One region of the Streptomyces sp. NPDC051963 genome, then DNA from elsewhere that is predicted to be linked to it. Evidence: riboswitches for the same ligand, from Rfam matches in the RefSeq annotation. Region 1 holds a riboswitch; each other region holds the start of a gene.

The links. A riboswitch is a leader RNA that binds a small molecule or an ion and turns the genes downstream of it on or off. The one in region 1 is predicted to bind thiamine pyrophosphate.
Region 2: it holds a riboswitch for thiamine pyrophosphate, as region 1 does, so the genes downstream of both, ACIHFB_RS31020 (thiamine ABC transporter substrate binding subunit) here and thiC (phosphomethylpyrimidine synthase ThiC) in region 1, are expected to answer to the same signal.
Region 3: it holds a riboswitch for thiamine pyrophosphate, as region 1 does, so the genes downstream of both, thiO (glycine oxidase ThiO) here and thiC (phosphomethylpyrimidine synthase ThiC) in region 1, are expected to answer to the same signal.

What each region holds. Positions count from the first base shown of each region.
Region 1 is NZ_JBIUCC010000005.1:80,081-90,096, forward strand. It holds gene hisC (histidinol-phosphate transaminase) at 1-376, opposite strand, end outside; gene ACIHFB_RS21090 (LacI family DNA-binding transcriptional regulator) at 817-1,929, shown strand; gene ACIHFB_RS21095 (metallophosphoesterase) at 2,114-3,211, shown strand; gene ACIHFB_RS21100 (hypothetical protein) at 3,404-4,273, shown strand; partial or broken gene ACIHFB_RS21105 (thiamine biosynthesis protein ThiC) at 4,452-4,532, opposite strand; gene ACIHFB_RS21110 (hypothetical protein) at 4,561-5,397, opposite strand; partial or broken gene ACIHFB_RS21115 (thiamine biosynthesis protein ThiC) at 5,549-5,695, opposite strand; gene ACIHFB_RS21120 (DUF4240 domain-containing protein) at 5,806-6,375, shown strand; gene thiC (phosphomethylpyrimidine synthase ThiC) at 6,568-8,394, opposite strand; TPP riboswitch at 8,387-8,564, opposite strand; gene ACIHFB_RS21130 (YibE/F family protein) at 8,636-10,016, shown strand, end outside.
Region 2 is NZ_JBIUCC010000007.1:659,840-669,855, reverse strand. It holds gene ACIHFB_RS31045 (Rossmann fold nucleotide-binding protein) at 1-500, shown strand, start outside; gene ACIHFB_RS31040 (LAETG motif-containing sortase-dependent surface protein) at 690-1,346, shown strand; gene ACIHFB_RS31035 (maleylpyruvate isomerase family mycothiol-dependent enzyme) at 1,409-2,206, opposite strand; gene ACIHFB_RS31030 (ABC transporter ATP-binding protein) at 2,231-3,250, opposite strand; gene ACIHFB_RS31025 (ABC transporter permease) at 3,250-4,914, opposite strand; gene ACIHFB_RS31020 (thiamine ABC transporter substrate binding subunit) at 4,890-5,963, opposite strand; TPP riboswitch at 5,961-6,078, opposite strand; gene rlmN (23S rRNA (adenine(2503)-C(2))-methyltransferase RlmN) at 6,146-7,252, opposite strand; partial or broken gene ACIHFB_RS31010 (hypothetical protein) at 7,724-8,001, shown strand; gene ACIHFB_RS31005 (integral membrane plasmid transfer protein) at 8,191-8,622, shown strand; partial or broken gene ACIHFB_RS31000 (RRQRL motif-containing zinc-binding protein) at 8,861-9,248, shown strand; partial or broken gene ACIHFB_RS30995 (cell division protein FtsK) at 9,487-10,016, shown strand, end outside.
Region 3 is NZ_JBIUCC010000002.1:887,318-897,333, forward strand. It holds gene ACIHFB_RS10435 (deoxyribonuclease IV) at 1-54, opposite strand, end outside; gene pknB (Stk1 family PASTA domain-containing Ser/Thr kinase) at 71-1,993, opposite strand; gene ACIHFB_RS10445 (thiazole synthase) at 2,088-2,882, opposite strand; gene thiS (sulfur carrier protein ThiS) at 2,886-3,086, opposite strand; gene thiO (glycine oxidase ThiO) at 3,083-4,258, opposite strand; TPP riboswitch at 4,256-4,367, opposite strand; gene ACIHFB_RS10460 (hypothetical protein) at 4,420-4,797, shown strand; gene ACIHFB_RS10465 (FAD-dependent oxidoreductase) at 4,826-6,055, shown strand; gene ACIHFB_RS10470 (Rv2175c family DNA-binding protein) at 6,189-6,554, shown strand; gene thiE (thiamine phosphate synthase) at 6,756-7,418, shown strand; gene metF (methylenetetrahydrofolate reductase [NAD(P)H]) at 7,605-8,528, shown strand; gene ACIHFB_RS10485 (hypothetical protein) at 8,585-9,586, shown strand; gene ACIHFB_RS10490 (NAD(P)/FAD-dependent oxidoreductase) at 9,615-10,016, opposite strand, start outside.

The DNA.
Region 1 (10,016 bases):
CGCTGATCTGGGCGATGATCGGGTACGCCTCGAAGGACCGCCAGGCGTAGATCACCTCGTCACCGGGGCCGGCGGTGGACTGGATCAGCTGCTGGGCGACCCCGACCGAGCCCGTGCCGGTGGCCAGATGGGTCACGGGGACGGCGAACCGCTCGGCCAGCTCGTTCATCAGGCCCGTGCAGGCCATGTCCGGGTAGCGGTTGAACGACGAGGCAGCGGCCGTCACGCTCTCCATCACACCGGGCAGCGGCGGATAGGGGTTCTCATTGGAGGACAGCTTGTACGCCACCGGACCGCCGGCGGCAGCGGGCCGCCCCGGCTTGTAGGTGGGGATACCCTCCAGCTCGGCGCGCAGCTTGGGGCTGGTCTCGCTCACCGCAGTCCTCCTCGCGACCACCGGCGGACCCTGACCGGCGCCGGTTTCCAATGCTTCTCACCTTATGAGGATTCGGCGCCGCTGCGTCAGGGCGGTGGCTCCCTCATGTGCCCGGGAGCGACAGATCCCACTCGCCCCACTGACATCAGGGGCATCACCGTACGAAGGTGTGCGAATTGTGGGGCGCGCCCACATATATCTATGCGCCGGTGGCTCGCGCCGTAGCGCGCATCACCCGTGCAGGTGAGTTGAGACCTCTTCGAAACATGGGCGACTTGGCAGGTGTGCACACGCCGACAAGTTACGTGTTGGCGTGGAAGCGCCCAACTCCCTTAGTTTCCAAGGAAATTGACGGCATGTGACCTTGCAGAAACGTGCCTGTCAACGGGTGCATATGCGTCCGCACTACCCCACCACATGAGCCCTACTATCGGCTCGCCATGACAGCAGCAGGGAAGCACCAGGTGAGCCGCGCGGAAACCTCACGTCGAGGCAGTCGGCCGGGCCGGGCAGGCATCAGAGACGTCGCCGCCGCCGCCGGAGTCTCCATCACGACCGTCTCCGACGCCCTCAACGGCAAGGGCCGGCTCCCGGACGCCACCCGACGCCATGTCCGCGAAGTCGCCGACCGACTGGGTTATCGCCCGTCGGCCGCGGCCCGAACCCTCCGTACCGGCAAGTCCGGACTGATCGGCCTGACCGTGACGACATACGGGGATGAACCTTTCACCTTCACCGAGTTCGCGTACTTCGCCGAGATGGCCAGAGCCGCCACCTCGGCCGCGCTCGCCCGCGGCTACGCCCTCGTCATCCTCCCCGCGACCTCCCGCCACGACGTGTGGTCGAACGTCGCCCTGGACGGCACGGTCGTCATCGACCCGTCCGACCAGGACCCGGTGGTCAGCGAACTGGTCCGGCAGGGTTTACCGGTCGTCTCCGACGGCCGCCCGGCCGGGTCGCTGCCGGTCACCGCCTGGGTCGACAACGACCACGAGGCCGCGGTCATGGGCATCCTCGACCACCTGGCCGACGCCGGCGCCCGCCGCATCGGCCTGCTGACCGGGACGACGACGGACACGTACACCCATCTGTCGACCACCGCATATCTGCGCTGGTGTGAGCGAGTGGGCCAGGATCCGGTGTACGAGTCCTACCCGGCGCACGATCCGTGCGCGGGCGCCGTCGCCGCCGACCGACTGCTCGCCCGCCCCGACCGGCCCGACGCCGTCTACGGCCTGTTCGATCCGAACGGCACCGACCTGCTCGCCGCCGCCCGCCGCTACGGGCTGCGCGTACCGGACGACCTGCTTCTGGTCTGTTGCAGCGAGTCCACCGTGTACGCCAACACCGAGCCGCCCATCACCACGCTCTCCCTGAAGCCGCGCCGCATCGGCACGGCGGTGGTCCAACTCCTCATCGACGCCATCGAGGGGGTCGAATCGGACCAACCGGTCGAGCAGGTGATACCGACCGAGCTGATCGTGCGCACCTCGTCCCAGCGACGGCCGCCGCGGACGACCGTCAGCCCGCCTCGATCGCCCAAGAAGGAATAGAACAGGGTCGGCAGCTGGGTGGCAAAGCCCGGCCCAATCGGGGCGAAAGCCGCGATGAACTGGAGTCTTGCGCTGATTCACCACCCCTGGGTCATCACATGGCGCGATCCGCATTCCTATGATGGGCCCACGACACCGCGGGCCGCTGCGACCAGGCAGTCCGATGCGGTGCAGCTGCGGCGCGATGGTGGAGGGGTCGATGACTCAGGGGGCCGGTCAGGGACCCGAGGTGGAGCGGACGGCGACGTTGCGCGACTTCCGGGTGCCCGCGTACGTCCACGAGACCGGTCCGTACGTCCACAACGCGCACCCCGGCGAGGCCGTCAGCCCCGTCGAGGAGCCGGTGGACCACCCGGACGGCTACACGCCCACCCAGCGCGATCTGCCCGTCGTCAACCGCGGTGACACGCTTCAGGCGACCGTCGACCCCGCGGCCGCGACGATCCCGCAGTCCAATGCCGGGCCGGGTCCGCTGTACGTCGTCGGAGACGTGCACGGCTATCTGGACGAGTTGGTGGCCGCCCTCCAGGAGAAGGGCCTCATCGACACCGCGGGCAACTGGTGCGCGGGCACCACCCGGCTGTGGTTCCTCGGCGACTTCACCGACCGCGGCCCCGACGGCATCGGCGTCATCGACCTCGTGATGCGCCTGTCCGCCGAGGCAGCCGCGGCCGGCGGCTACTGCAAGGCACTCATGGGCAACCACGAGCTGCTCCTCCTCGGCGCCAAGCGGTTCGGCGACACCCCCGTCAACTCCGGCGCGGGCACCGCCACCTTCCAGGCCGCCTGGCTGCTCAACGGCGGCCAGAAGACCGACATGGACCGTCTCCAGGACCACCACCTCCAGTGGATGGCCCGGCTGGACGCCGTGGAGGAAGTCGACGGCCATCTGCTCGTGCACTCCGACACCACCGCCTATCTCGACTACGGCGACTCCATCGAGGCGGTCAACGACACCGTCCACGAGGCGCTCACCCGCAACGACGCGGACGAAGTGTGGGATCTGTTCCGCAAGTTCACCAAGCGGTTCTCCTTCCGCGACGAGGGCGGCGCCGACGCCGTGCGCTCACTGCTCGATACGTACGGCGGCACCCGCATCGTTCACGGCCACAGCCCCATTCCGTACCTGCTGGGCGAAGTCGGCTCCGAGGACGACGAGGACGACGACGGTCCCCAGGTCGCGGGACCGCACGTCTACGCCGACGGGCTCGCCATCGCCATGGACGGCGGAGTGACCATGGCCGGAAAGCTGCTGGTCCAGCAACTTCCCCTGGATATCTGAACGTCCACCGGGCAGGCGCCCCCCACGGAGGTACCACCGGAGAGGGCCCGGGCCAGGGGGCAATTTTTGGAAACCCCCTGTCACCGTGTGCCGTCACCGCTCTACCATCGGCTTATCCGTAGCAGGCTCCCCTCCGTTTCTGCCATACGGCTCGTCAGCGTGCGAGCCCCAAGCCCTACGGAGCATCGGGGGATGCAGATGAACAGCGTTCCGCAGCACCTGCTGAGCGAGGACCGCCAGGAATACGAGCGGATCCTCGATGAGGCGCTGCGCTCCGCCCCACACCGCCCTGAACTGGCCGCTGTCGGACAGCGGCTCAACCCGGAACAGCTGCGCACCATGGCTCTCAACGCCTCCGCACTCATCACCGCGGCGGCAGCCACCGAGTACCAGCACTACGTGAAGGTCCGCGAGGAACTGCGCCAACCGGCGCCGTCCACCCCGTCGTCCGTCCGTGAATCCGGCTCCACGGAGCCGGGCACGAACGCGGTGGGGCTCGCCGCCACCATGGGTGAGGTCGCCGAGACCGCCGGCGCGGGCGCCGTCGCCGTCGTCGCGGTCCTGGCACCTGTCCTCGCCGGAACAGCCGCGGCGATCTTCCTGCTCGTGGGCTACATCCTGAAGATGCTGGACCCCGCGCCGGAGTTCGCCCAGACCATGCTGACCACCGGATGGGTGTTCGGCGCCATGACCGCGGCCGCGATCCTTGTCGCCGCTGTCGGGCTGCTGATCACCGCCCTGCGCAACAGGCCCTCGCTCGACACAGGCCCCTACGGGGAGCTGAGCGGGGAGGTGGCCAGGGCCAGGGAAGCCTGGCGCGAGGCCGTGCTGGAGCGCGGCATCCTGCCGTTCCTGCGAGACGCACTGGCCCAACCCGGCACCGCCGCGGCACTGCACCACACGGCACCGCCGGCAACGACCAACCGCATGCCGCACCTCGGCTACAACCGCCCGGGTTTCAGCAGCCCCGACGAAGGCCCCGCCCCGGGCCACCGCCCGAGCTTCAGCAGCCCGGACTACACCAGCCCGGACTTCGGAGGCCCGGAGCACCAGCCGGAGTAGACCCACCTCGGCCCGACACCGCTCGGCTTGCGCCCCCACCCAGGGGAGCGCAAGCCGAACACGGGGCCGAGGACGGTCTGTTCCGGCCGTCATCCCAGCAAGACTCCGACGACCTGGCTCGCGGACCGCCCCGACGCCGCCTCAACCGACGGCCGACGTCGGCCCCTGCACGCTGCCGTCAGTTCGCAATCGGCAGATACACGCGACCACCCGCCTCCGCGAACTCCTTCGACTTCTGAGCCATGCCCTCTTCGATCTCCGCCGTGCGGACTCGACGCGGGCCCACGTCACCGCTCCAGCCGAGCTCCACGGCTCCGCCTGGGCTGAGAGCGCAAGGCCGCCAGCCGCTCGTGATCATCGGGGCCGGCCAGGCACTCGCCCAAGGCCAAGAGCGACAGGAGCTGGACGGGACGTCCCGCCGATGCTGCCGCCGCCAGCTTGTGATGGCCGTCGAGGAGGAAGTGCGTCAGCCCCCAGTGCTCGTATTCGTCGGTCGAGTGGATGCTCACCGCAGGCCGGCACAGATCCAGAGTCGAGACCGCGACCGCTGTCGGCACAGACCCTCGCGCCATCCGCTCGGCATACTCCTCCACCCGCCCCTGTTCGTTCCAGGACGGAGGAACCATCGGTACGACGAACTCATAGAAATGCGCGGTGTCGTCGACCACCGTCTCGAACGTGCGGTAATACGGCGTACGAGGGTGCTCCGGAAGTCCCCAGAACTGGTTGGGTCCCCAGGTGGCCACCTGCTCACCGCTGAAGTAGTCACCCTCCTGTCCCGGAAGGACCAGCCGCGGCTCGACACGGAGCAGCAAAGGAAGGTAGTCGCCTTCCGGCAGCAAGGAGCCGAACGCATCCAGGATGTCGGCGTCCAGATCGGAGATCCGGCCGGCGAGACGCTCCTGCATGGCGTCCAAGGACAACGTCTGGTTTGCACCCTCGAGCCGCTGGAACAGGAACTGGCACGTCCCGCACCACATGGAGAGCTCGAACGCGGGCTTCCCATCGAGCACCAGCAGCCTGCGTCGCGGCCCCGACCCCAGTTCCTGGAGCTCTGTCTCGAACCGCAGCCTCGCCTCAGGTCCGGGAACTCCGAGTCTGCGCGGCTCGCCGACGATGTTCATCACGCCCCCGACCGTACGAGCTCCGGCACCGCACACCAAACGCATTCCTCAGGACGAGCCCGTCCCGCTGTCCTGCGGAGAAGCCGCAGGGGCCCGTGCAGGCCGGGCTGGGCAGCGCCCGTTCAGCACAGGCGCCACCCAGCCGCTCACCTCAGTCCGCAAGGGGCAGGTACACCCGGTTCCCGCTCGCCGCGAACTCCTTCGACTTCTGAGCCATGCCCTCTTCGATCTCCGCCTTGGTGTCGCCGTGTTCGGCGCGGATGTCGTGGGAGATCTTCATGCTGGACAAATTCAGCCCGGAGTCAGCCTCACCCGTAAGGAACGCACCAGGTCGACGGCCTTGAGAAGGATGACGGAGCTCTGCTGAGCGACGTGCATTGTCATACCCGGGTGGCACAGTGCAGCACCATGGACATAGACCGGTTCTGGAACATCATCGAATCCGCACGTTCTTCAGCAACCATCTCCGGCGTGCTCTTCGACGCGGCGCTGGTGGAACTCCTCGCCGGTGGCACTCCGCAGGAGATCCTTGAGTACGCCGAACGGTTCGATGAGGTACATGACGCTCTGTACCGCTGGGATGTCTGGGCGGCGGCCTACCTCATAGGCGGCGGCTGCTCCGACGACAGCTTCATGGACTTCCGAGCAGGGGTGATCGCACTGGGGCGGGACTGGTACGAGCGCACGGCTCTGGACCCGGACAACCTCGCCGAGCACCCTGCTGTCATCAAAGCCGCGAGCGCCCACGTCGACGAAGCGCTGTTCTACGAGGACGTGAACTACATTGCCAGCGGCGCCTTCGAGCGCCTTACGGGAAACCCGCATGCCTTCTACGAGGCCTGGGCTGAGCACCGGTCAGCTGATGAGCAGGACAGCGATGCAACGGACATGGGGGAAGACTTCGACTTCGACGACGCAGACGAGATGCATCGGCGACTGCCCCGTCTGGCAAGGCTTTACCTCGGAGCTCTCGACTAGATGAACTCGAAATACCGATCCATGGGTCGGCTCCGAGGAATCGCGCGGCACACAGCCAGCGGACTCACGGCCTCGTACGGGCGCGTCAGCGGACGCTTTGCCGTGAACACGTAGGCCAGATCCGTCCTTGCCAAGCAGGACGGGACGGCCCGCGACTCCTTCATGAGGCGCGGGCCGTTCACAGGGCTACGACTATTCCGCAAGGGGCAGGTACACCCGGTTCCCGCTAGCCGCGAACTCCTTCGACTTCTGCAGCATCCCCTCAGCGACCTCCTCAGCCGTCGCCCCCGCAGCCGCCGTACCACCGAACCGCTCTGTGATGCTTTGGCTAATCTTCATGCTGCAGAACTTCGGCCCGCACATCGAGCAGAAGTGAGCGGTCTTGGCGGGCTCGGCCGGCAGTGTCTCGTCGTGGAACTCGCGGGCCGTGTCCGGGTCGAGGGCGAGGTTGAACTGGTCCTCCCACCGGAACTCGAAGCGGGCGTCGGACAGCGCGTCGTCCCACTCCTGCGCACCTGGGTGCCCCTTGGCGAGGTCGGCTGCGTGGGCGGCGATCTTGTAGGTGATGACGCCGGTCTTGACGTCGTCACGGTTGGGCAGGCCCAAGTGCTCCTTGGGCGTGACGTAGCAGAGCATGGCCGTGCCCCACCAGGCGATCATCGCGGCACCGATGCCGGAAGTGATGTGGTCGTACGCCGGCGCGACGTCCGTCGTCAGCGGGCCGAGCGTATAGAACGGAGCTTCATCGCAGATCTCCTGCTGAAGGTCGATGTTCTCCTTGATCTTGTGCATCGGGACATGTCCCGGGCCCTCGATCATGGTCTGTACGTTGAAACGCTTCGCGATCGTGTTGAGTTCCCCGAGCGTCCGCAACTCCGCGAACTGGGCCTCGTCGTTGGCGTCCGCGATCGAGCCGGGCCGCAGACCGTCGCCCAGCGAGTACGTGACGTCGTAGGCGGCGAGGATCTCGCAGAGTTCCTCGAAGTTCTCGTAGAGGAACGATTCCTTGTGGTGTGCCAGGCACCAGGCCGCCATGATCGAGCCGCCGCGCGAGACGATGCCGGTCTTGCGGTTCGCCGTCAGCGGCACATACGGCAGGCGCACGCCCGCGTGGACCGTCATGTAGTCCACGCCCTGCTCGGCCTGCTCGATGACCGTGTCCTTGTAGATCTCCCAGGTCAGCTCCTCGGCCCTGCCGTCGACCTTCTCCAGGGCCTGGTAGAGGGGGACCGTGCCGATGGGGACGGGGGAGTTGCGCAGCACCCACTCGCGGGTGGTGTGGATGTTGCGGCCGGTGGACAGGTCCATGACCGTGTCGGCGCCCCAGCGAGTCGCCCAGGTCATCTTCTCGACCTCCTCCTCGATGGAGGAAGTGACCGCGGAGTTGCCGATGTTGGCGTTGACCTTCACCAGGAACCGCTTGCCGATGATCATCGGCTCGATCTCCGGGTGGTTGACGTTCGCGGGCAGTACGGCCCTGCCTGCCGCGATCTCCTCACGGACCACCTCGGGCGAAACGTTCTCCCGGACGGCCACGAACTCCATCTCGGGTGTGATCTCGTCACGGCGCGCGTACGCGAGCTGCGTGACCGCCTTGTCGTCCCGACTGCGGCGTGGTTGTCGCGGCCGCCCGGGGAAGACCGCGTCGAGGTTGCGCAGGCCGCCACGCGGCGAGGTGTGCTTGATTCCGTCGTCCTCGGGGCGGACGGGACGGCCCGCGTACTCCTCGGTGTCGCCGCGGGCGATGATCCAGTTCTCGCGCAGCGGGGCGAGGCCCCGGCGGACATCGGTGTCGGTGTGCGGATCGGTGTACGGGCCCGACGTGTCGTAGAGCGTGACCGACTGCCCGTTGGTGAGATGCACCTGACGGACCGGCACGCGCAGATCGGGTCGTGAGCCCGCGATGTACGCCTTGTGCCAGCCGATGGACTTCCCGGCCTCCCCGTCGGTCCGGTTCTGCGACGAAATATCCGTCGCGTTCTCCGTGGAGGCAGGCGTGCGTGCGTCCTTGATGGTCATGAGACCTACTCCCTACGCCGGCATTACCCGGTAACAGGTTCGGCGGTCGACGCAGCGATTTCCGTCCGCCGACGTTTCATGGGGAACATCACGTGTTCCACGTGAAACATCGCGTAGACGGAGGTCAGCGCCCTCTCAGCCCGGTGCTCCGAGCTCCCGCGTGTACAAACGTGCCCCCACGCTAGCGTCAATTCGGGCGCGCTGAACAGTGGGCCCCCGTCGTTCTTGCGATGATCGGGCGGTGACCACGACACGTCAGTCTCCGTATCCACCGCCCGAGCCGCCCCGCGGCCCCGGCCCCGGTAGCGGCCCTGGAAACGGCAACAGCCGTGGAAACGGGCCGAGTTCCGGCGGCGGTCACGAGGCTGGGGCCGGCACCAGACCCGGAGCGTGGCACGAGCACGGGCCCGTCTCCGGCGGCGGCCCCGAACATGGATCGGGTGCCGGTGGCGGTCACGATCACGGCGGCGGGGACGGACACGGGCCGGGCGGCGGTGGCGGGCACGGCCACTCACACAGTCACGGCCCCGCGGCGCCCGTCTCCAAGCATCTCCGCAAGATCATCGCGGCGATCCTCATCCCGTTCGCCGTGGCGGTGGTCGTCGGGCTCGCGGTGCTGTGGCCGGGCGGCGCCCCGTCGCACGAGCGCACCGGGGTCGGCTTCGACCGGCAGACCCAGCAGGCCACGGTCACCAAGGTGGTCGAGGTCAGCTGCAAGGACGTCAACGCGTCGGGGGAGACGCCGACCGGCGACACCTCCACCGCGGAGGGTTCCTCGGCGCAGCAGCAGGAGAACGGCACCTGCAAGAAGGCGACGATCCGGGTCGACACGGGCAACGACAAGGGCCGTACGTTCACGGAGATCGTGCAGCCGGACCAGTCGCGGCAACTGGACGAGGGCGAGAAGGTCGTGGTCGCCTACGAGCCCTCCGCACCGAAGGATCTTCAGTACTCGGTGACCGACGTCAACCGTCGTGTCCCGATGATGGTGCTCGCCGGCATCTTCGCGCTCGCCGTCGTGATCGTCGGACGCCTGCGCGGTGTCATGGCGCTGGTCGCGCTGGCCATCAGCTTCCTGGTGCTGAACTTCTTCATCCTGCCCGCCATCCTTCAGGGCTCGAACCCGCTGGTCGTGGCGGTGATCGGGGCGAGTGCCATCATGCTGGCAGCCCTGTATCTGTGCCACGGTCTGTCCGCCAGAACCTCGGTGGCCGTACTCGGCACCCTCATCTCGCTGTTGCTGATCGGCATCCTCGGCTCGGTCTTCATCGACTGGGCCTCGCTCACCGGCAACACGGACGACAACACCGGTCTGATCCACGGCCTGTATCCGTCGATCGACATGAGTGGCCTGCTGCTCGCCGGCATCATCATCGGTTCGCTCGGTGTCCTCGACGACGTGACGGTCACGCAGACGTCGGCCGTCTGGGAGCTGCACGAGGCCAACCCGACGATGGGCTGGCGCGGGCTGTACCGTGCCGGCATCCGCATCGGTCGCGACCACATCGCGTCGGTCGTCAACACGCTCGTCCTCGCGTATGCGGGCGCCGCGCTGCCGCTGCTGCTGCTCTTCTCGATCGCCCAGAGCAGCGTCGGTACCGTCGCCAACAGTGAGCTGGTGG
Region 2 (10,016 bases), on a different contig from region 1:
CGCCGTACGGCGACGGCATGCTCACCGAGGCGCTCCAACTCCTCGCCAAGGCACCGAAGTTCGTCCCGTCGATCACCGACTGGGCGCGCGCCGCGTTCGACGTCCGCGAGCGCTGGCCCGAGGGCGGCCCTTCGGTCGGCATCCCGACCTGGTTCTACGGCCACGAGCCGCCGAACGCGTTCGCCGCACACATCGCCAAGTACTTCGCCAACGCCACCCGCGAGGACGGCCTGCTGGCCCGCTCCACCGCGGGCGTCGTCTTCCTGCCGGGGGCCGCCGGCACCGTACAGGAGATATTCGACAACGCGACGCCGAACTACTACGAGTCGCGGGGCGAGCCCACCCCCATGGTGCTGGTGAACCGGGCGCACTGGACGGAGAAGTTGCCGGCCTGGCCGCTGCTCCAGGCGCTCGCCCGGGACCGTGCGATGGAGGCCCGAATTGCCCTGGTCGACCGAATCGAGCAGGCTCCGGCGGCTCTGAAACGTGTCGGCGGTTAATAAGAGGGCAAAGCCGGGGGCTGTGTCGCGCATATGCGTTGACACCTCTTACGTGGCGCTTATAGACCTGTGAATCTCTTGGGAGTGTTGATGTCCCATCAACACTCCCCCAGCCCCCCGCATTTGCGCTTCTCGTGAAGGACAAACGTGGCAGTCCTGCCCCTATCCCGCCGTACCGTCGCACGCTCCGTGCGCATCCTCGGTGTCGCCTCCGCCTCGGCCGCGCTTGCGCTCGGTGCCGCGGGCAACGCCCTCGCCTGCAACATCAATGAGTTCACGGCCGCCGCCAAGTGCGACGGCGACAAGGGTGTCATCACCGTCACCGACGTGGACCCCGCCGGTGTTCCGGCGACCGTCACCGTGTACCTGCAGAACAATGGCGCCGACCTCAAGAAGGTCGGCGAGCAGGTGGTCAAGGGCTCGCGCGAAGGTGTGACCATCACCTTCACCGAGGACTGGAAGCCGAACGCGGAGTACCGCATCCACGTCAACGCCGCGCCCTACGTGGACGAGGACATCAAGCCCAACCTGGTGACCCCGGACACGGCCTGCAAGACGGAGGAGCCCGAGACTCCGCCGGCCACTCCGACGCCGTCGGAGACCCCCTCCGCCCCGGCCGAGGAGACGCCCAGCCCGACCCCGTCGGCCTCGGAGAGCGACAGCACCCCGCCCGCGGACACCGCGAGCAACGCCCCGTCTCCCGCGGCCGGTGACTCCAACCTCGCCGAGACCGGTGCCAACTCGAACACCGGCATGATCGCCGGTATCGCGGCAGCGCTGGTCGCCCTGGGTGGCGGCGCCGTCTACTTCGGCTTCCGCCGTCGTGGGGCCAACAGCACTCGCTGACGGCTCAGGCAAAGCACCATCGCTGTGGCCCGTCCCGTAACTCGGGGCGGGCCACACGCATGTCAGCCGAACGTCGCCCGCTCCAGCCAGAACTCCAGCAGCTCCCGCTCACCGAGGACCTCCAACTGCGGGCTGTCCAGCGGCAGTCGGCGGTAGAAGGCGAGCAGTACGTCGGTCAGCGGGCCGCGCAGGGCCACGGTCGCCTTCTCATGGCCGCGGCGCCAGGCGACGCCGTCCGCACCGAGCTCGATCACCCACTCGGCGTTCACCTCGGGGGTGGTGTCGTTGGCGTGCAGATGGATGCTGCGTCCGGGGCCGCGCAGCTCCGTCGCCGCGTCGTGCGGCATCGTCCGCTGTACGAACTCGATGATCTGAAGCCACTCGTCGATCGCGTCCGCCGCCACGTCCGGCGCGACGTCGTAGGGCAGTCCGGCGGCGAGGGTGGCGTCGGCGCGGTGGACGGTCAGTTCGTGCGTCATCCGGCGGGCCCAGAAGCCGGAGGTGTGGATCCCGGCCCACGCCCACACCTTCGTGTCAGGACCGGCCTCACGCAGCGCGGCGACGACCATCTCGCCGGTCTCGGCGAGCCAGGCGTCCAGGGCGGCGGGGTCGCCTTTGGCTTCGGGGCCGTGGCCCAGCTCCACCTCGTCCTCGGGGATCTCCTCCTGCGCCCGCGTCCGCACCAGCGCCTCCACCCAGCGCAGGGCGCCACCCGTATGCCGGACGAGATACTCCAGCGTCCAGTCCGGACAGGTCGGCACCGTGGCGGACAGGTCGGCACCGGACGTCACCACCGCCCTCAACCGGCCCACCTGGTCGGCGATTTCGTCGCAGTAGTGGTCGTGCGCGAGTAGCGTCATGCCCCTGACCTTAGGGGCGCCCGGTCAACCGAGCACGGCGATTTCGGCCGCGTCGAACTCCACGCCGACCGTGTCCCCGACCTCCGGCGCGTCCCGCAGCGCACAGGCCGCTTCGAGGCGCGGCGCGTCCTCCGGCTGAAGGTGTACGGCGACATGGGTGCCCCTGAAGGTGCGCGCGGTCACCGTGCAGCGCAGGCCCGTGTCGGTGGACACCAGCCGCACGCCGGCGGGCCGTACGAGCAGCGTCCGCGTCCCCTGTGCGGCGCCCTCACCCACCGGCAGCTTCCCCCACGGCGTGTCCGCGGCCTCCCCGACGACCGTCCCCTCGACCACGTTGTCGAAGCCGAGGAAGCGGGCGACGAACTCGTCCGCCGGCCGCTGCCACACCTCCAGGGGCGTACCGCTCTGGGCGATCCGCCCGTCCCGCATCACCACGACCCGGTCGGCGAGCGCGAAGGCCTCGCCCTGGTCGTGCGTGACGGCGAGCACGGTGGTGCCCAACCGGCCGAAGAGTTCCCGGAGTTCGACGACCAGCCGCTCCCGCAGCGACCGGTCGAGCTGGCCGAGCGGCTCGTCCAGCATCAGCAGCCGCGGCCGGGGCGCCAGCGCACGGGCCAGCGCCACCCGCTGCTGCTCCCCGCCGGAGAGGGACGCGACGCCACGGCGGGCGGAACCCGGCAGCCCTACCAGATCGAGCAACTCCCGTACCCGCTCCGCCTGTTCACTCTTCGAGGCCCCGTGCATCCGCAGCCCGAAGGCCACATTGCCGCCCACGTCGCGCTGCGGGAACAGCTGATGGTCCTGGAACATCAGCCCCACCCCACGCTGATGCGCGGGCACCCCCGACTGATCACGCCCGTCCAGCAACACCCGCCCGGCGTCGAGGGGTTGCAGTCCCGCCACCGCACGCAGCAGCGTCGACTTGCCGCTGCCGCTGGGCCCGAGCACGCACACGATCTCGTGCTCGGCGACCTCCAGGCCAACGGCGTCGAGCACGGCCCGACCGCCGAACCGTACGGTCGCCTCTTCGATGCCCAGCAGCATCAGAACTCTCCCGTCCGATCGGTCCGCAGCCGCTCCAGCACCAGCAGCGCCGCCGCGCACACCACCATCAGAATCGTCGAAAGGGCCATCGCCTGGCCGTAGTTGAGCTCGCCGGCCCGCCCGAGCAGCCTGGCCACGGCGACCGGCAGCGTCGGGTTGTCGGGCCGCGCGATGAACACGGTCGCCCCGAACTCGCCCAGCGACACCGCGAACGCGAACCCGGCCGCGATCAGCAGCGCCCGTCGCACCATCGGCAGGTCGACCTCACGCCACACCCGCCAGGGCGACGCCCCGAGCACGGCGGCCGCCTCCCTGAGCCGCCCGTCCACCGCCCGCAGCACGGGCAGCATGGTCCGTACGACGAACGGCACACCGACCAGCGCCTGCGCGAGCGGCACCAGGATCCAGGAGGCCCGCAGATCCAGCGGCGGCTCGTCCAGCGCGATCAGAAACCCGAAGCCGACCGTCACCGCGGACACCCCGAGCGGCAGCATGAGCAGCGCGTCGAACCCGCGCACGAACCGGCCCGCGTCCCGCCGGGTGAGCGCTGCGGCGGCAAGACCACCGATCACCATGGCGATGACGGTGGCGACGACGGCGTACTGGAGCGAATTGCCGATCGCCTCGATCGGCGCCACCAGGAACACGCCCCCGTCGGACGACGTCAGCGCCCGGTAGTACCCGAAGCCGGGTGCGTCGAACGACCGTTGCACCAGCACGGCCAGCGGCAGCAGCAGGAGTACGACGATGGAGGCGAGAACGCCCGCCAGCAGCGCCCACTGGCCCGTCCCGCGCGGTCGCCGGGCCGTCACCGACGCGTCCACCAGACGCAGCGCGGTCTCCCGCCGCCGTACGGTCCAGGCGTGCAGGGCGAGGATCGCGCCCACCGCCACGAACTGGACGATCGTCAGCACCGCGGCCGTGGACAGATCGAAGATCTCCGAGGTCTGCCGGTAGATCTCGACCTCCAGCGTCGAGAACGTCGGTCCGCCGAGGATCTGCACCACGCCGAAGGAGGTGAAGGTGAACAGGAACACCATCAGCGTGGCCGCCGCCAGGGCCGGTGCCAGGGCCGGGAGGGTGATCTGACGCCAGGCCCTCAGCCGCGACGCCCCGAGCATCCGCGCCGCCTCCTCCTGTCGCGGGTCGAGCTGTCCCCAGAGCCCGCCGACCGTCCGTACGACGACCGCGTAGTTGAAGAAGGCATGCGCCAGCAGGATGGCCCAGACGGTCGTGTCCAGCCGTACGCCCCACAGCTCGTCCAGCAGCCCGCCGCGGCCCACGAGCGCCAGGAACGCCGTACCGACGACGACCGTCGGCAGCACGAAGGGGACGGTGACGATCGCCCGCAGGACCTGCTTGCCCGGGAAGTCGAAGCGGGCGAAGACGTAGGCGCCGGGCAGGGCGATCAGCAGGGTGAGCGCGGTGGAGGCGAGGGCCTGCCAGGTGGTGAACCACAGGACATGCCGGATGTCGGACTGCGCGACCACGTCCCAGATCCGCCCGAAGTGCCAGACCCCGTCGACATGGAGCCCGCGCGCGAGGATCGCGGCGACGGGGTAGGCGAAGAAGACCGCGAAGAACGCGACGGGCACGGCCATGAGCGCGAGCCGCGCCGCGTACGTCCGGCGGACGGGGGCTACTTCAGTAGAAGTGAGGTCCATGACTTGACCCACTGGTCGCGATGGGCGGCGATCTTCGCCGGGTCCATGGTCTCGGGGTCCTCGGCCTGCGGACCGTACTTCGTGAACTCCTCGGGCACCTCGGCGCCTTCACGCACCGGGTAGACGAACATGTTCATCGGCATGTCGTCCTGGAACGTCTTCGTGAGCATGAAGTCGAGGAGCGCCTTGCCGCCCTCGGTGTTCCGCGCGTTGCTCAGCAGCCCCGCGTACTCGACCTGCCGGAAGCAGGTGCCGGTCGCGACGCCGGTCGGCGCGGTCGTCGGCCTGGGGTCCGCGTAGATGACCTCGGCGGGCGGCGAGGAGGCGTACGAGACGACGAGCGGCCGGTCGGCCTTGGCCTTCTTGCCGCCGGCGGAACCGGAGAACTCCTCGTTGTAGGCCTGCTCCCAGCCGTCGACGACCTTGACGCCGTTGGCCTTGAGCTTCTTCCAGTAGTCCGGCCAGTTGTCGTCGCCGTACGCGGCGGCACTGCCGAGCAGGAAGCCGAGGCCGGGCGAGGAGGTGGCGGCGTTCTCGGTGACGAGCAGATTCTTGTACGCGGGCTTGATCAGGTCGGCGAAGGACCGGGGCGGGGTCAGCTTGTGCTCGCTGAACCAGGCCTTGTCGTAGTTGACGCAGATGTCGCCGGTGTCGACGGGCGTGACACGGTGCTTGTCCTCGTCGACCCGGTACTCCGGCTTGATCAGGTCGGCGCCCTTCGCCTCGTACGACTGGAAGAGACCGTTGTCGAGGGCCCGCGAGAGCAGGGTGTTGTCGACGCCGAAGAAGACATCGCCCTGCGGGTTGTCCTTGGTCAGGATCGCCTTGTTCACGGCCTGCCCGGCGTCGCCGTCCTCCAGGACCTTGACCTGGTAGCCGGACTCCTTCTCGAAGTCGGCGATGACGCTCTTGGAGACGGCCCATGAGTCGTGGCTGACGAGCGTGACGGTCTTGGAGTCACCGCCCGAGCCGGAGGACGATCCGCACGCGGACAGCGTGACCAGGCCCAGTCCGATGGCCATGACTATGTACTTGTTCGTGGTTCTCATGAGTGAAGACCGAACTTCCTACCCAGAATGACCTGGGCGAGGTTCAGAGGGTCTGCGGCCCACCGGAAGACGGCTGCCGCACTCTCAGCGCTGTGGCGCTCCCCTGTCGGAAATGAATCGGATATGAAGTTGTCCGGATATGAAGTTGTTTCGGATATGCAGTTGTACTGACGCCGGTCAGACTACCTCTCGGTGGCCGCCAGCTGACCACACGCCCCGTCGATCTCCTGACCTCGGGTGTCCCGGACGGTCACCGGCACGCCATGGGCGGCGATGGCCTCCACGAACGCCTTCTCGTCCTCGGGCCGGGACGCGGTCCACTTCGAGCCCGGCGTCGGGTTCAGCGGGATCAGGTTCACATGCACCGGCTTGCCCCGGAGCAGCCTGCCGAGCCGGTCACCGCGCCACGCCTGGTCGTTGATGTCCCGGATCAGCGCGTACTCGATGGACAGCCGGCGCCCGGACCGGGCCGCGTACTCCCAGCCGGCGTCGAGCACCTCGCGCACCTTCCACCGGGTGTTGACCGGTACGAGGGTGTCGCGCAGCTCGTCGTCCGGTGCGTGCAGCGAGATCGCGAGCCGGCACTTGAAGCCCTCGTCGGAGAACCGGTGGATGGCCGGGACGAGCCCGACCGTGGAAACGGTGATGCCCCGCTGCGACAGCCCCAGCCCGTCCGGCTCGGGGTCGGTGAGCGCTCGGATCGCACCGACGACGCGCTTGTAGTTGGCGAGCGGCTCGCCCATGCCCATGAAGACGATGTTCGAGAGCCGGGCCGGACCCCCGGGAATCTCACCGTCCCTGAGCGCCCGCATCCCGTCCACGATCTGGTGCACGATCTCGGCGGTGGACAGATTCCGGTCGAGACCCGCCTGCCCGGTGGCGCAGAACGGGCAGTTCATACCGCAGCCCGCCTGCGAGCTGATGCACATCGTCACCCGGTCCGGGTACCGCATCAGCACCGACTCCACCAGCGTCCCGTCGAACAGCCGCCACAGCGTCTTGCGCGTGGTGTCCTGGTCCGTCGACAGATGCCGCACGACCGTCATCAGCTCCGGAAGCAGCGCCTCCTGAAGCTTGCCGCGCGCCGCGGCCGGGATGTCGGTCCACTGAGCCGGGTCGTGCGCGAACCGCGCGAAGTAGTGCTGCGAAAGCTGCTTGGCGCGAAACGGCTTCTCCCCGATCTCGGCGACGACCTCTTTGCGCTCGGCCGGCGAGAGATCGGCAAGGTGCCGCGGCGGCTTCTTGGCTCCGCGGGGGGCTACGAAAGTGAGTTCTCCGGGCTTAGGCATGGCGGTACCAGTGTCGCAGATCGAATCGGGTGACCTGCGGCCGTCGGCCCCGGGGGTGGTCGTTGACGGTCGTTGTCGGTCGTCGTTGATCCCCCTCGGACGGCCCACAGACGGCCCGGCAACGGGCGAGTGACCTGGGACAACGCTGGACCTGAGAGTCTCGCACCCCGTACCCGGGGATTTGCAATGTCACGGACAGACGCACCTCAAGTGCGGTAGCGGTGGAGAATGACGGACCCCGCGCCGCCGACTCACCAATGGACCGAGTGTTCCCAAACCGAAGAAATCGCGGATAGCGCTTCTCCGTGCCGAGGCGAAGTTGTCGAACCTTACACGGAATGCCTTTCGCGGCTTTCAACAGACGAACGTGGCAGGCATTTCAATTCCATGCACGAGCGGCCCAGGGTGAGCTATCAAGGAACGACGATCGATCCGGATCTTTTCCTGCGCGTCACTGCAAGTTGCCCGGCTACACGTGCAGCTGAGCGTTGGCTGCTGCAGCTGTACTGGCTTCTATCGGGGTACGGATTACGTGCGTCGCGCGCGCCAGGGTGGCTCTTCCTGGCGAGCGAGGGGAAGGTGACTTTCGAGATCGACAAAACAGCTCCGAAGAACCCTAGCGACGAACGGTTCACTTCCGAAGGACCTCACTACCACTGGCGACTACATTGAAATGGCCTCCCACTTCTCCGAACCGGTTCTCCTCGGTCTCGCTGTGCATTGCCGTTCGTAGGCGGGTAAAGCGATGACGGAAGGTTCTGGAGCTGACCGCTTGGCCAAAAAACAATGGCCCCAACACCATGCCCCCGAAGCGCCTCTGCTGAGGGCCGGCAGAAACGCTGCGTAGCCTGGGACGCCCTGTATGCGGACGCCCTCGCCCGCGCCATGCCCTTCCTGCGGGCCGCCGCCCGTGCCGAGTCCGGGACGGAGGAAGCGGCATGAGCGCCCAGGACGCCATGCTCGCCACCGCTCACGCGGAGACTGAGGCGGAGATCACGCGGACCGACACCAAGACCGGTCTGCTGCTCGCGTTCGTCGGCGCGGTCGTCGCCGGATCGTGGACGGGCGCCAAGGCCATGCCGCTCAACCTCGCCGCCTGCATCGTGGGCGGTCTCGGCACGGCGCTGTCGGTCGCCGCGGCCGATCTGCTGCTGCGGTCCGTGCGCCCGAACATTGGCGGCCGTCACGGCTTTCCGCTGTCCCGCATCGCGGTCGCCACATTCACGGGCCTGAAGCGCGCGGTCGACCTCACTTGCGCGGGCGGCGCCCTGCTCATCGTTGCAGCCCTGGTCACGGCGGAAGGTCGGCATGAGCACGCCCGCCGCTCCCCCGATGCCCGCTCCCGGGGTGCCGCCGCTGACCCGCCCTGAGATGGGCCTCGCCGGAGTCGGCGCGCTCGGTCTGATCTCCTCCTTCGACGCCGTCTCCAAGGCTGCGGCCCGCTGAAACTTCAACGAGGCCTGGATGCTGCCGGTCGGTATCGACGTGGCCATCCCGGTGTTCACCGTGGCCAACCTGCTGTTGATCCGGATGGACATGGCGCTCGCGGGGGTGCGATTCATGCCCCCGTACCTCAGTGCACTGCTCGGCTGCCAACGCCCGCAAGCCGTGGGACCAGTTGAAGGCCGAGGCAAGTGCTACGACCCGACTGGCGCCCTGCGCGGCATCCCACCTACCCGTGACGTCTGGACCCCGATGGTCTGGCCCCGTCGTCAGCTGCGTGCCAGGGGCTTACGGCCGGGCGGTCAGCCGATCGCGGCACAGGTCATGCGTGGTCAGCCGCCGGGCCGGGGGCGTCCGGGGCGGCTACCTCTACCGCGTCGACCGTGCCAAGCCGGTCCGGCCGATGACGTCGCGCAAGTGGGGCGCGCTCGCACTGGCGACGCTCGCCCGCCGCACCTGCCCCCGCTGCCTGCTCGACGTCGGCTACTGCATCCAGCGCTCCCGCGGCATCCGCGGCATGTACATCGACGCCGAGAAACACCGCGCTGCCTGACCTACCAGATGTCCAGGAACTCCCAGACAGCCTCCAGGATTCGATTCCTGCGGCGATGTGCCTTGCTGCAAAAACGCCGCCTTCGCCAACGGCTTTTGGGCTGCTGCACCGGCTCGCCACACCAATCGCACTGCCGCGTCCTGACCTCAGATTCCCCCATGCCACCCCCCATAGCACCACCGCGCGGGGTCCGTCCGCCAGCCAGACCCGCCCTGCCTCCCATTGGAAGGAACCATCAGTGAAGCACCCCGACGACGACAACGAACTCTTCCACCGCCTCGAAGCCGACATGGCGGCCGACTCCGGCGGCGATGTCGTCGACCTCGACAAGGCCCGGTTCGCCCGTACCGGGTCGGCCGACCCGACCGCCCGCCGGTTGTCCGACCTTCCGACCACGAAGGCGGCCGGTCCGGGCTACCTGGGTCGGCTGCTCGCCGCAAAGCGCCGCCCGGTCGTTCCGCTGTGGCTGAAGTCCGTAGCGGAACTGAAGACCGCTACGGCGTGGGTGGCCCCCCACTACGCCCACTCCGGTGAGCTACCACGCGCTCCGCTCCCCGGTCTACGCCGGACGGCTGGCCCTGTAAAGGGCCGTCCGGCGCCGCGAAGTTCGTGGGCTCCACCATGCGGTGGGTGGCCGACCGCGAGGGCGAGCCGGTCCGACTCGTCGCTGTCCGGCGCGAGGACGCAGCCGAATACCTGAAGCTCTCCCGGCAGCGCGACGGCCGGGTCCGACTGCGGACCCTGGTCGCCGTGCTCACGATGTTCATC
Region 3 (10,016 bases), on a different contig from region 1:
GCCCGCGACGGGGACATGCCCGCCGACGGGATTGCGGAGCTGCTTGCTGGTCACGTGCGCGTGCGTCCCGTCAGCGGATCTCGAGGGTGATCGTCGACCCCTTGGGGGCCGTCTTGCCGCCCTTCACGGACTGCTTCTTGACGGTGTCGCCGAACAGTCCGAGCAGCCCGCGGTCCTCGTCGACCTGGAAACCGGCTGCTTCCAGTTCCGCCTTGGCGTCGTCCACGTTGTCGCCGACCACGTCCGGGACCTCGACCATCTCGGGGCCCTTGGACAGCGTCAGCGTCACCGTGTCGCCCTCGGCGGCCTCGCTGCCGGGGTCCAGGGACTGACGGGCGACCTGGCCCTTGTCGAACTCCGAGGTGACCTGCTCGGCGGCGACCCGCACCTTCAGGCCCGCCTCCTCCAGCTCTGCCCGCGCGTCCTCCAGGCTCGCGCCGGTGACGTCGGCCACCTCCACCGGACTGCCCTTGCTGACGGTGAGCGCGATCGCGGTGCCGGAGCGCCGGGTGGTGCCCGCGTCCGGGTCGGTGCTGATCACGAAGCCCGACTCGACGTCCTCGCTGAACTCCCGGGTGACCATGCCCGGCGCCAGCCCCTCCTGCTTCAGCACGGTCCTGGCCCGGTCGAGGCGGTAGCCCTCCACGTCGGGCACCCGCACGGTCTGCGGGCCGTCGGAGACGGTGAGTGCCACGGAGTCGTTCTGCCGTATCCGCTCGCCCACCTCCGGATCGCTGCTGATGACCGAGCCGCGCTTCACGGTGTCGCTGTATGCGTGCTTGACCTGGCCGGTCTCGAGCCCGGCCGTCTCCAGGCGCTCGCGGGCCTGTGCCTCGGTCTTGGTCACCAGCGGCGGGACCTTGGTGAACTGGCCGGAATTGATGTACCAGACGCCCGCGCCGACGCCGAAGACCAGCAGGACGGCAGCGACGATCGTCCACAGTCGGGCTCGGGGCGGCCGGGCGGAGCGCCGCCGCGGCAGGGGCGGCGGGCTCTCGAAGCGGCTGGTGCGGAGGACCTCGGGCTCGTCCTCGTTCACCGGCAGCGAGCGCAGCATGGTCAGCGCACGAGGGATCACGCTCGTACGGTCCTCGGCGCCCAGGTGTTCGGCCGTGAGCGCCTGCGGCGGCACCGCGTCCAGCTGGTCCGCACCGAGCGAGCCGCGGACCTCCCGGGCGTGTGCGAGCAGCGCCACGGCGTCGTACGGCCGCAGGTCGGGGGTGCGGGCGGTGGCCGACGCCACCAGCTCGTCCAGCTCGTACGCCAGCCCGGGCACCGCGGCCGACGGGGGCGGCACGTCCTCGTGCAGGTGCTTGTAGAGCACGATGGCGGGGGAGTCGCCCTGGTGCGGGCGGTCGCCGGTGAGCATTTCGTAGAGCATCACACCGCACGCGTACACGTCGACGCGGGGGTCGGTGGTGCCGTTCTCTATCTGCTCGGGGGCGAGATACGAGACCGTCCCGAGGACCGCACCGGTGGTGTTGGTGACCGTGTCCACGGACCGGACGAGCCCGAAGTCGGCGACCTTGACCCGGCCGTCGTCTCCTATCAACACGTTCTCCGGCTTCATGTCCCGGTGCACGAACCCGGCGCGGTGCGCGGCACCGAGCGCGGCGAGCACGGGCTCCAGGATGTCGAACGCGGCGCGCGGCTGGAGCGCCCCCCGCTCGCGCAGGACGTCACGGAGCGTGCAGCCGGCGACGTACTCCATGGCCAGATAGACATACGGCCCGTCGGTCCCCTGGTCGAAGACCTGCACCACATTCGGGTGAGCCAGCCGCGCCACGGACTTCGCCTCGCGGATGAACCGCTCCACGAAGGAGGCGTCGGCCGCGAGCGTGGGGTGCATCACCTTGAGTGCGAGGACGCGGTCGAGCCGGGTGTCCACGGCCCGGTAGACCGTGGCCATCCCGCCGACGGCGATCCGCGCGTCGACGCGGTACCTGCCGTCGAGCACCTGCCCGACCAGGGGGTCATGAAGGGTCGTATCCACGCCGGTGAGTCTACGAGCCGTCGCTGACACAACCGCAGTTTCGGCCGCGATCGGGGCGGGACTGAAGCGTACCTGTGACGCACGCCTCACCTATTCAGAAGGCCGGCCGCTCCGGGTCCAGCTGTGCGATGCCCTCCGCGGGGGACGACGCCGCCGCGAAGTGCCGCCGCGGGATCCGCCCCGCCAGCCGGGCCAGCCGCCCCGCCTCCACCGCATGCCGCATGGCCTCGGCCATCCGCGCCGGCTCCTGCGCCCGCGTCACCGCTGAGGCAAGCATCACACCCGCGCACCCCAGCTCCATCGCCAGCGCCGCGTCCGACGCCGTACCCGCACCCGCGTCCAGAATCACCGGCACGCGTGCGTGCTCCACGATCAGCTGGAAGTTGTGCGGGTTGCGGATGCCGAGCCCGGAGCCGATGGGCGAGCCGAGCGGCATGATCGCCGCGCAGCCGGCGTCCTCCAGTTTCCGTGCCAGCACCGGGTCGTCGTTCGTGTACGGCAGCACCGTGAACCCGTCGTCCACCAGCGTCTCCGCCGCCTCCAGCAGCTCGATCGGATCCGGCAGCAGCGTCCGCTCGTCGGCGATGACCTCCAGCTTGACCAGGTCGGTGCCGAGCGCCTCCCGGGCCAGCCGGGCGGTGAGGACGGCTTCCCCGGCGGTGAAACAGCCCGCCGTGTTCGGCAGGACCCGGATGCCGAGCCTCTCCAGCACCGACAGCACCGAACCGTGCACATCGGGGTTCACGCGCCGCATCGCGACCGTCGTCAGCTCCGTGCCGGAGGCGACGAGCGCCCGCTCCAGCACGTCCAGGCTGGGCGCGCCGCCCGTACCCATGATGAGCCGGGACGAGAAGGCCGTACCGCCGATGACAAAGGGGTCGTCAGCCATGGGTCAGCCTCCTTGGACGGCGGTGAGGACTTCGACGCGGTCTCCCTCGGAGAGGGACGTGGCGGACCACTCCGCGCGCGGGACGACGGTTTCGTTCAGGGCGGCGGCCACTCCGGAGGGGGCCGCGGTGAGGGACTTCACGAGCGTGTCGAGAGCCGTGCCGGGAGCGATCCGGCGAGGCTCTCCGTTGACGGAGACGTTCATACGGGCAGCTCCGAGAGGGCGTCGAAGCGCTTCGGGGTGAAGGGGCGGGCCACGTCCGGGAGTTCACCGGTGGTCAGCGCGTGCGCCATGGCGTCGCCGGTGACCGGCGTGAGCAGCACGCCGTTGCGGTAGTGGCCGGTGGCCAGCAGGAGTCCGGGGAGTTCGGTCGGGCCGAGCAGCGGCGCGTTGTCGGGGGAGCCGGGGCGCAGCCCGGCCCGGGTCTCCGTCAGCGGCAGCTCGGTGATGCCGGGGACCAGCTCGTGCGCGTCGCGCAGCAGTTCGTAGACACCGCCCGCCGTCACCGTGGTGTCCCAGCCCAGCTCCTCGCTGGTCGCGCCGACGACCAGCTCGCCGCTCTCGCGCGGCACCAGGTAGACATGGCTGCCGCGGACCATGGCGCGGACGGTGCGGCTCAGGAACGGCGCGTACCGCTCCGGCACGGTCAGTCGCAGCACCTGGCCCTTCACGGGGCGTACGGGCGGCAGTACGTCGTCCGGGACGCCCGCGAGCTGCCCGCTCAGGCTGCCGCCGGCGAGCACCACCTGACCCGCGCTCACCGCGTGGCCGTCGCGCGTGACGACACCGGCCGCCCGCTCCCGTACGACCGACAGCCGCTCGGCCCACGACCGGTGGAAGACCACCCCCGCCCGCTCGCACGCGGTCACCAGCGCACGGGCGAGGCGCCGCGGGTCGATCTGGTGGTCCCCGTCGACCCGCAGCCCGCCGCGCACACTCGGCGCGAGCATCGGCTCCAGACGCCGGCACTCCCGCCCGGACAGCCACTCGGACTCCAGCCCGGACTCCCGTTGCAGCGCGTGCAGTTCGCGCAGCTCGGCGCGGTCGTCGGCATCCAGCGCGACGGCGAGCGTGCCGCACCGGCGGTAACCGAGGTCGTGGCCCGTCAGCTCGGTGAGCTCGGCCGCGAAGTCCGGATAGCGGCGGGCCGAGGCGAGGTTCAGGCCGAGCAGGGTCTGCTCGCCGTAGTGCAGTTCCGTGACGGCGGCCAGCATCCCGGCCGCCACCTGTGCGGCTCCGCCGCCCGGTTCGGGATCCACGACGGCCGTGGCGAACCCGCGCTGCGCGGCCCGCCACGCCGTGACCAACCCGATGATTCCGCCCCCGATGACCAGGACGTCTGCTGTGTCGGATGCTTTGTCGGACGTATGCGACATGGGCGTCCAGCCCCTCCCTTCGCCGGCATGACCCGGATCAGGTTCGTACGGTCGGAGGCCGCCAGCCTCCCTCTCAGCCCGGTGCGTCCGGGCTCCCGCGAGTGCTTTACGTTGGCCACCCTAGCCCGTGGTTCCGCGCCTCTGTAAGGGAGCCTGTTGTCATGCCCCGCTCGCTCGACGGCCTCGTCCTCGCCCCGGTCGCCGACCAGGCCCCAGGTCAGGTGGGTACCCGCACCCGGTTCACGTACCACGAGGCGGACGGGACGATCTGGGCCGAGTACACGGGTGGCGATGTCGTACGCGGGCATCTGGTGGGTACGCGCGAGGGCGACCGGCTCGACTTCCGGTACGTGCAGCTCAAGCGGGACGGGACTACGTCCTGCGGGCACTGCGTGTCGACGGTCGTCGAGCTGCCCGACGGGCGGGTGCGGCTCGATGAGACCTGGGAGTGGGAGTCGCAGCCGGGCAGCGGGACGAGCGTGGTGGAGCAGGTCGACGAGGTTGGTGTGCAGCAGGTCACTGAACCTGCCGCTTACTGACAGAACGTCAGTTGTCTATGGTGATCAGGTGAGCGAGCAGACGCAGGAACGAGGCACGTCACATCCGCGGCGCGTGGTCGTGGCCGGCGCGGGCATGGCCGGCGTGCAGACCGCGGTCGCCCTGCGCGAACAGGGCTTCAACGGCAGCGTGACGCTGATCGGCGCCGAGCCCCATCAGCCGTACGACCGGCCGCCACTGTCCAAGGCCGTACTGCTCGGCAAGGCCGAGGGCTCCGCCTTCGACGTGGACTTCGAAGCGCTCGGCATCGACCTGCGACTCGGCTGCGAGGTGCTCGGCGTACGCCCCGGCGACCACGAACTGGACACCGCCGACGGGCCGGTGCCGTACGACGTCCTGGTCCTCGCCACCGGCGCGGAACCGATCCGGCTGCCGGGCACGGAGGGCGTCCCCGGCGTCCATCTGCTGCGCACCCTGGACGACGCCGAACGGCTGCGGCCGGTGCTCGCCCGGCAGCACGACATCGTGGTCGTCGGCGCGGGCTGGATCGGCGCGGAGTTCGCCACGGCGGCGCGTGAGGCGGGCTGCGCGGTGACCGTCGTGGAGGCCGCCGACCGGCCGCTCGCGGGCGCACTGCCCGCCGAGGTGGCCGCGCCCATGACCGCCTGGTACGCCGACAGCGGCGCGGTGCTGCGGACGCACGCGCGCGTGGAGCGCGTCGAGCCCGGCTCGGTCGTCCTCGACGACGGCTCGCGGCTGCCCGCGGACGCCGTCGTGGTCGGCATCGGCGCCCGGCCCGCCACCGCCTGGCTCGCCGGTTCGGACATCGCGCTGGGCAGACACGGCGAGGTCGTGGCCGACGACCGGCTCCAGACCTCCGTGCCGGACGTCTACGCGGTCGGCGACTGCGCTTCCTTCCCTTCGGGAAGGTATGGCGAGCGCCTGCTGGTCCACCACTGGGACAACGCCCTCCAGGGGCCCCGTACGGTCGCGGCGAACATCATCGGCGAGGCCCCGGCGGTGTACGACCCGGTCCCGTACTTCTGGTCGGAGCAGTTCGGCCGCTTCGTCCAGTACGTCGGCCACCACGCGTCCGCCGACACGACCCTGTGGCGCGGTGACGCCTCCGGCCCGTCCTGGACGGTGTGCTGGCTCCGTGAGAACCGGCTGGTCGCCCTGCTGGCGGTGGGCCGCCCCAGGGACCTGGCCCAGGGGCGGCGGCTGATCGAGGCGGGCGCGGAGATGGATCCGATGCTGATCTCGGACCCGGCCAGGCCGCTGAAGGCGGCGACGGCGTAAGGCGTCCGCGAGCGGAGGGGCCGGTGACGGTCTGAGCCGTCCGGGCGGGTGGAAGCGACCATGGCGTAACGTGTTCGCGCAGGTCGGACGGGCCTGGCTTCCGACTGTCAGTCCGGGATGGCACGCTTGTCCCGTGACCGAGATTGACGCAAAGATCGATGCTCTCGTCCCCGCCTGGCTCACCCTGCCCGACATCGCAGAGATGCTCGACGTCGAGGTGACGCGCGTCCGGCAGCTGGTCAAGGAGGGCCAGCTCATCGCCGTACGCCGTGGTGAGAACCGCGCGCTGCACGTCCCTGCCGCCTTCATCGACGGGGACAAGGTCGTCAAGGGCCTGTCCGGGACCCTGACACTCCTGCGGGACGACGGCTTCTCCGACGAAGAGATGCTCGAGTGGCTGTTCACCCCCGACGCGAGCCTGCCCGGCACCCCCGCGCAGGCCTTGAGCGAGAATCGCGGCACGGAGGTGAAGCGCCGCGCCCAGGCGCTCGCCGTCTGAGCACCGCACGCTGACCTGAACACCGTCCGGCGTACGGGCCGCGGCCCACGGAGGCCGCGGCCGCGGTCCAGTGCGGCCCACAGCGGCCGACGGACACCGGCGACGGCATGCGCCGTGGCCCGTGCGCCACAGACACCGATGTGGTCCGTGCGCCACAAACACCGACGTGGCCCGTACGCCACCGATCAACGGGGGAGATCCATGCCCGACACCGCCGCCACCGTGTGCGCCCGACTCGCCGACGCACGGGTCTACCTGTGCACGGACGCCCGCAAGCGCCAGGGCGACCTGCCCGAGTTCCTCGACGCGGTCCTGGCGGGCGGTGTCGACATCGTGCAACTGCGGGACAAGGGCATGGAGGCGGCGGAGGAGCTGGAGCACCTCGAGGTCTTCGCCGACGCCTGCGCCCGGCACGGCAAGCTCTTCTCGGTCAACGACCGGGCGGACGTCGCCCACGCCGCCGGCGCCGACGTACTCCATCTCGGCCAGGGTGACCTGCCCGTCCCGGCGGCCCGGGCGATCCTCGGCGACGACATCCTCATCGGCCGCTCGACGCACGCCGGGTCCGAGGCGACCGCGGCCGCCGTCCAGGACGGCGTGGACTACTTCTGCACGGGCCCCTGCTGGCCGACCCCCACCAAGCCCGGCCGCCACGCCCCCGGCCTCGACCTGGTCCGCCACACCGCTTCCCTCGGCACCGACCGCCCCTGGTTCGCCATCGGCGGCATCGACCTGTCCAACCTCGACGAGGTACTGGACGCGGGCGCCCGCCGGGTCGTGGTCGTCCGGGCGATCACGGAGGCGGCGGACCCGGGGGCCGCGGCGGCGGAGTTCGCGAAGCGGCTGAGGGCGGCCCAGGCCTGACCGGCCCCTGTCGGCCCCCGGATGAGCCCCAATATCGGCCCCGGGGGGAGCCCCGTATCGGCACAGCCCGCGGAGCGCTCCGCGGGGAAACGCCAACTTGTCCGATGGGTGGACAGTAAGACGACAAATCGGGCAAATCTTCGGAGTCCGGTTGGGGGACCGCCGGGCCGCCACTAACCTGCCGGTATGGCCCTTGGAACCGCATCCACCAGGACTGACCGCGCACGCACCGTGCGTGACATGCTCGCCAGCGGCAAGAAGACGTACTCGTTCGAGTTCTCCGCACCGAAGACCGCCAAGGGCGAGAAGAACCTGTGGAACGCGCTGCGCAGGGTCGAGGCGGTCGCTCCCGACTTCGTCTCCGTGACCTACGGCGCCGGCGGGTCCACCCGTGCCGGCACGGTCAAGGAGACCCAGCAGATCGTCGCCGACACCACCCTCACGCCGGTCGCCCACCTCACCGCGATCGACCACTCCATCGCCGAACTGCGCAACATCATCGGCCAGTTCGCCGGCGCCGGCATCCGCAACATGCTCGCGCTGCGCGGCGACCCGCCCGGCGACCCCATGGCCGACTGGGTACAGCACCCGAAGGGCCTCGCCTACGCCGCCGAACTCGTGCGGCTCATCAAGGAGTCGGGCGACTTCTGCGTCGGCGTCGCGGCCTTCCCGGAGATGCACCCGCGCTCCGCCGACTGGGACACGGACGTAGCGCACTTCGTCGACAAGTGCCGGGCCGGCGCGGACTACGCGATCACGCAGATGTTCTTCCAGCCGGAGTCGTATCTGCGTCTGCGCGACCGCGTCGCGGCCGCCGCCTGCGACACCCCGGTGATTCCTGAGGTGATGCCGGTCACCAGCGTCAGGATGCTGGAGCGGTTGCCGCAGCTCAGCAATGCCTCCATCCCGGCCGGTCTGAAAGACAGAATCCTCACAGCAAAAGACGATCCGGCCGCTGTACGCTCCATTGGGATCGAGTTCGCCACGGAGTTCTGCGCGCGACTGCTGGCCGAGGGAGTCCCCGGACTGCACTTCATCACGCTCAACAACTCCACGGCAGCGCTGGAAATCTACGAAAACCTGGGCCTGCACCACCCACCGCAGGCCTAGACCGGCCGCACCGGTATACGACACACTGCGTAACGGCCACTGGGAGAGGGGCGTACATGGGCTGGACGGTCCTCTACATCGCGTTCGGCATCGTCGCGCTGTGGCTGCTCGGCGAGGTGCTGTTGCAGTACAAGGCGCGTCTGCGCTGGCGGCTGCTTGCCTTCGTCGGCTTCCTCGGCGTCGTGCTCGGGGTGCTGATCCCTTCCGTCATCGTCATCGGCCTGGGCGCGGCCGCCTTCGCGGTCGGCCAGACCTACGTCACGCTGTCCTTCCGCCGCGGCTTCGCGGCCGGCTGGGCGGTCAGCGGCCGCCCGTCCTTCGGCGGCAGCAAGCGCCGCCGTGGCGAACCCGACCGCCAGGAGCCGACCCTCGAGGTCACCGACCTCCAGGCGAGCGACGGCGGCTACGGCCCCGACGACATCAAGTACGGCCGGCCCGACACCGGTTACGGCCACGACGACGAGTACGACCGCGACGACGTCTTCACGCCCCAGCGGGCAGCCGATCCCACGGCCGCCGAGACGACCTCGGTCTACGAACCCCAGCCCCTGCCGGACGACACCGGTTCCTACGGCATATACAGCGACACCGGCGCCTACCAGACCGTCGACCCGTCCTACGCGGCCGCCGGCCAGCCCCAGGACCAGTACGCGGCTGCTGCCCAGACCCAGGACCAGTACGCGGCCGCCGCCCAGGGCGCCGACCAGACCTACGGGTACGACTACTCGGGCTACGACCAGCAGCAGTACGGCTACGACACCACCGGTCAGCAGCAGTACGCCGCCTACTCCGACCCGTACATCGGCACCCAGACCTACGACGGCTCCGGGTACGACCCCAGCTACGGCGCCCAGCAGCAGTACGGCCAGCAGGGCTACGGCCAGGACCAGTACGCGACCGGCGGCTACAGCACGGAGACCCCGTCCGGCGGTGTGTGGGTCCCGCAGCAGCGCACCGACGAGACCTACGGCGGCGAACTGCCGCCGGAGCAGCCCTATCCGTACCAGGGCAACGGGCAGGCGCAGGGGAACGGGTACGACGAGCAGTACCGGTTCTGAGCCGCCCTCAGCCAGTCACCGCATCGGCTCACTGAGAGCCGCGGAACTCCGGCCCTTCCACGATCAGCCCGGCGACGAGTGCGCCCGACATGCCCGCGTGGGGGAGGCCCCCGCCGGGGTGCGACCAGCCACCGACGCTGAACAGGCCCGGTATCGCCGTGCCGTTGGCCGGGTGCAGAAAGGCCCCCTCCGCCGCGGCCAGCGAGGGTGTGGGGACGCCGCCGCCCTCGGCGCCGGTCTCCTGCCGTGTCTGCTCCGGTGTACGGACCTCGCGCCACAGCGTCCGCTCACGCAGCCCGGGTATCGCGCGCTCGGCCTCGGCGACCATCCGGTCCGCGAAGGCGTCGGCGGCGCCGGGCGCGCTCCAGTCGTGGTGCGTCTGTGACGGCACCGTCGCCGTGAGCACCACCGACTCGTGCGCGTCGTCGGG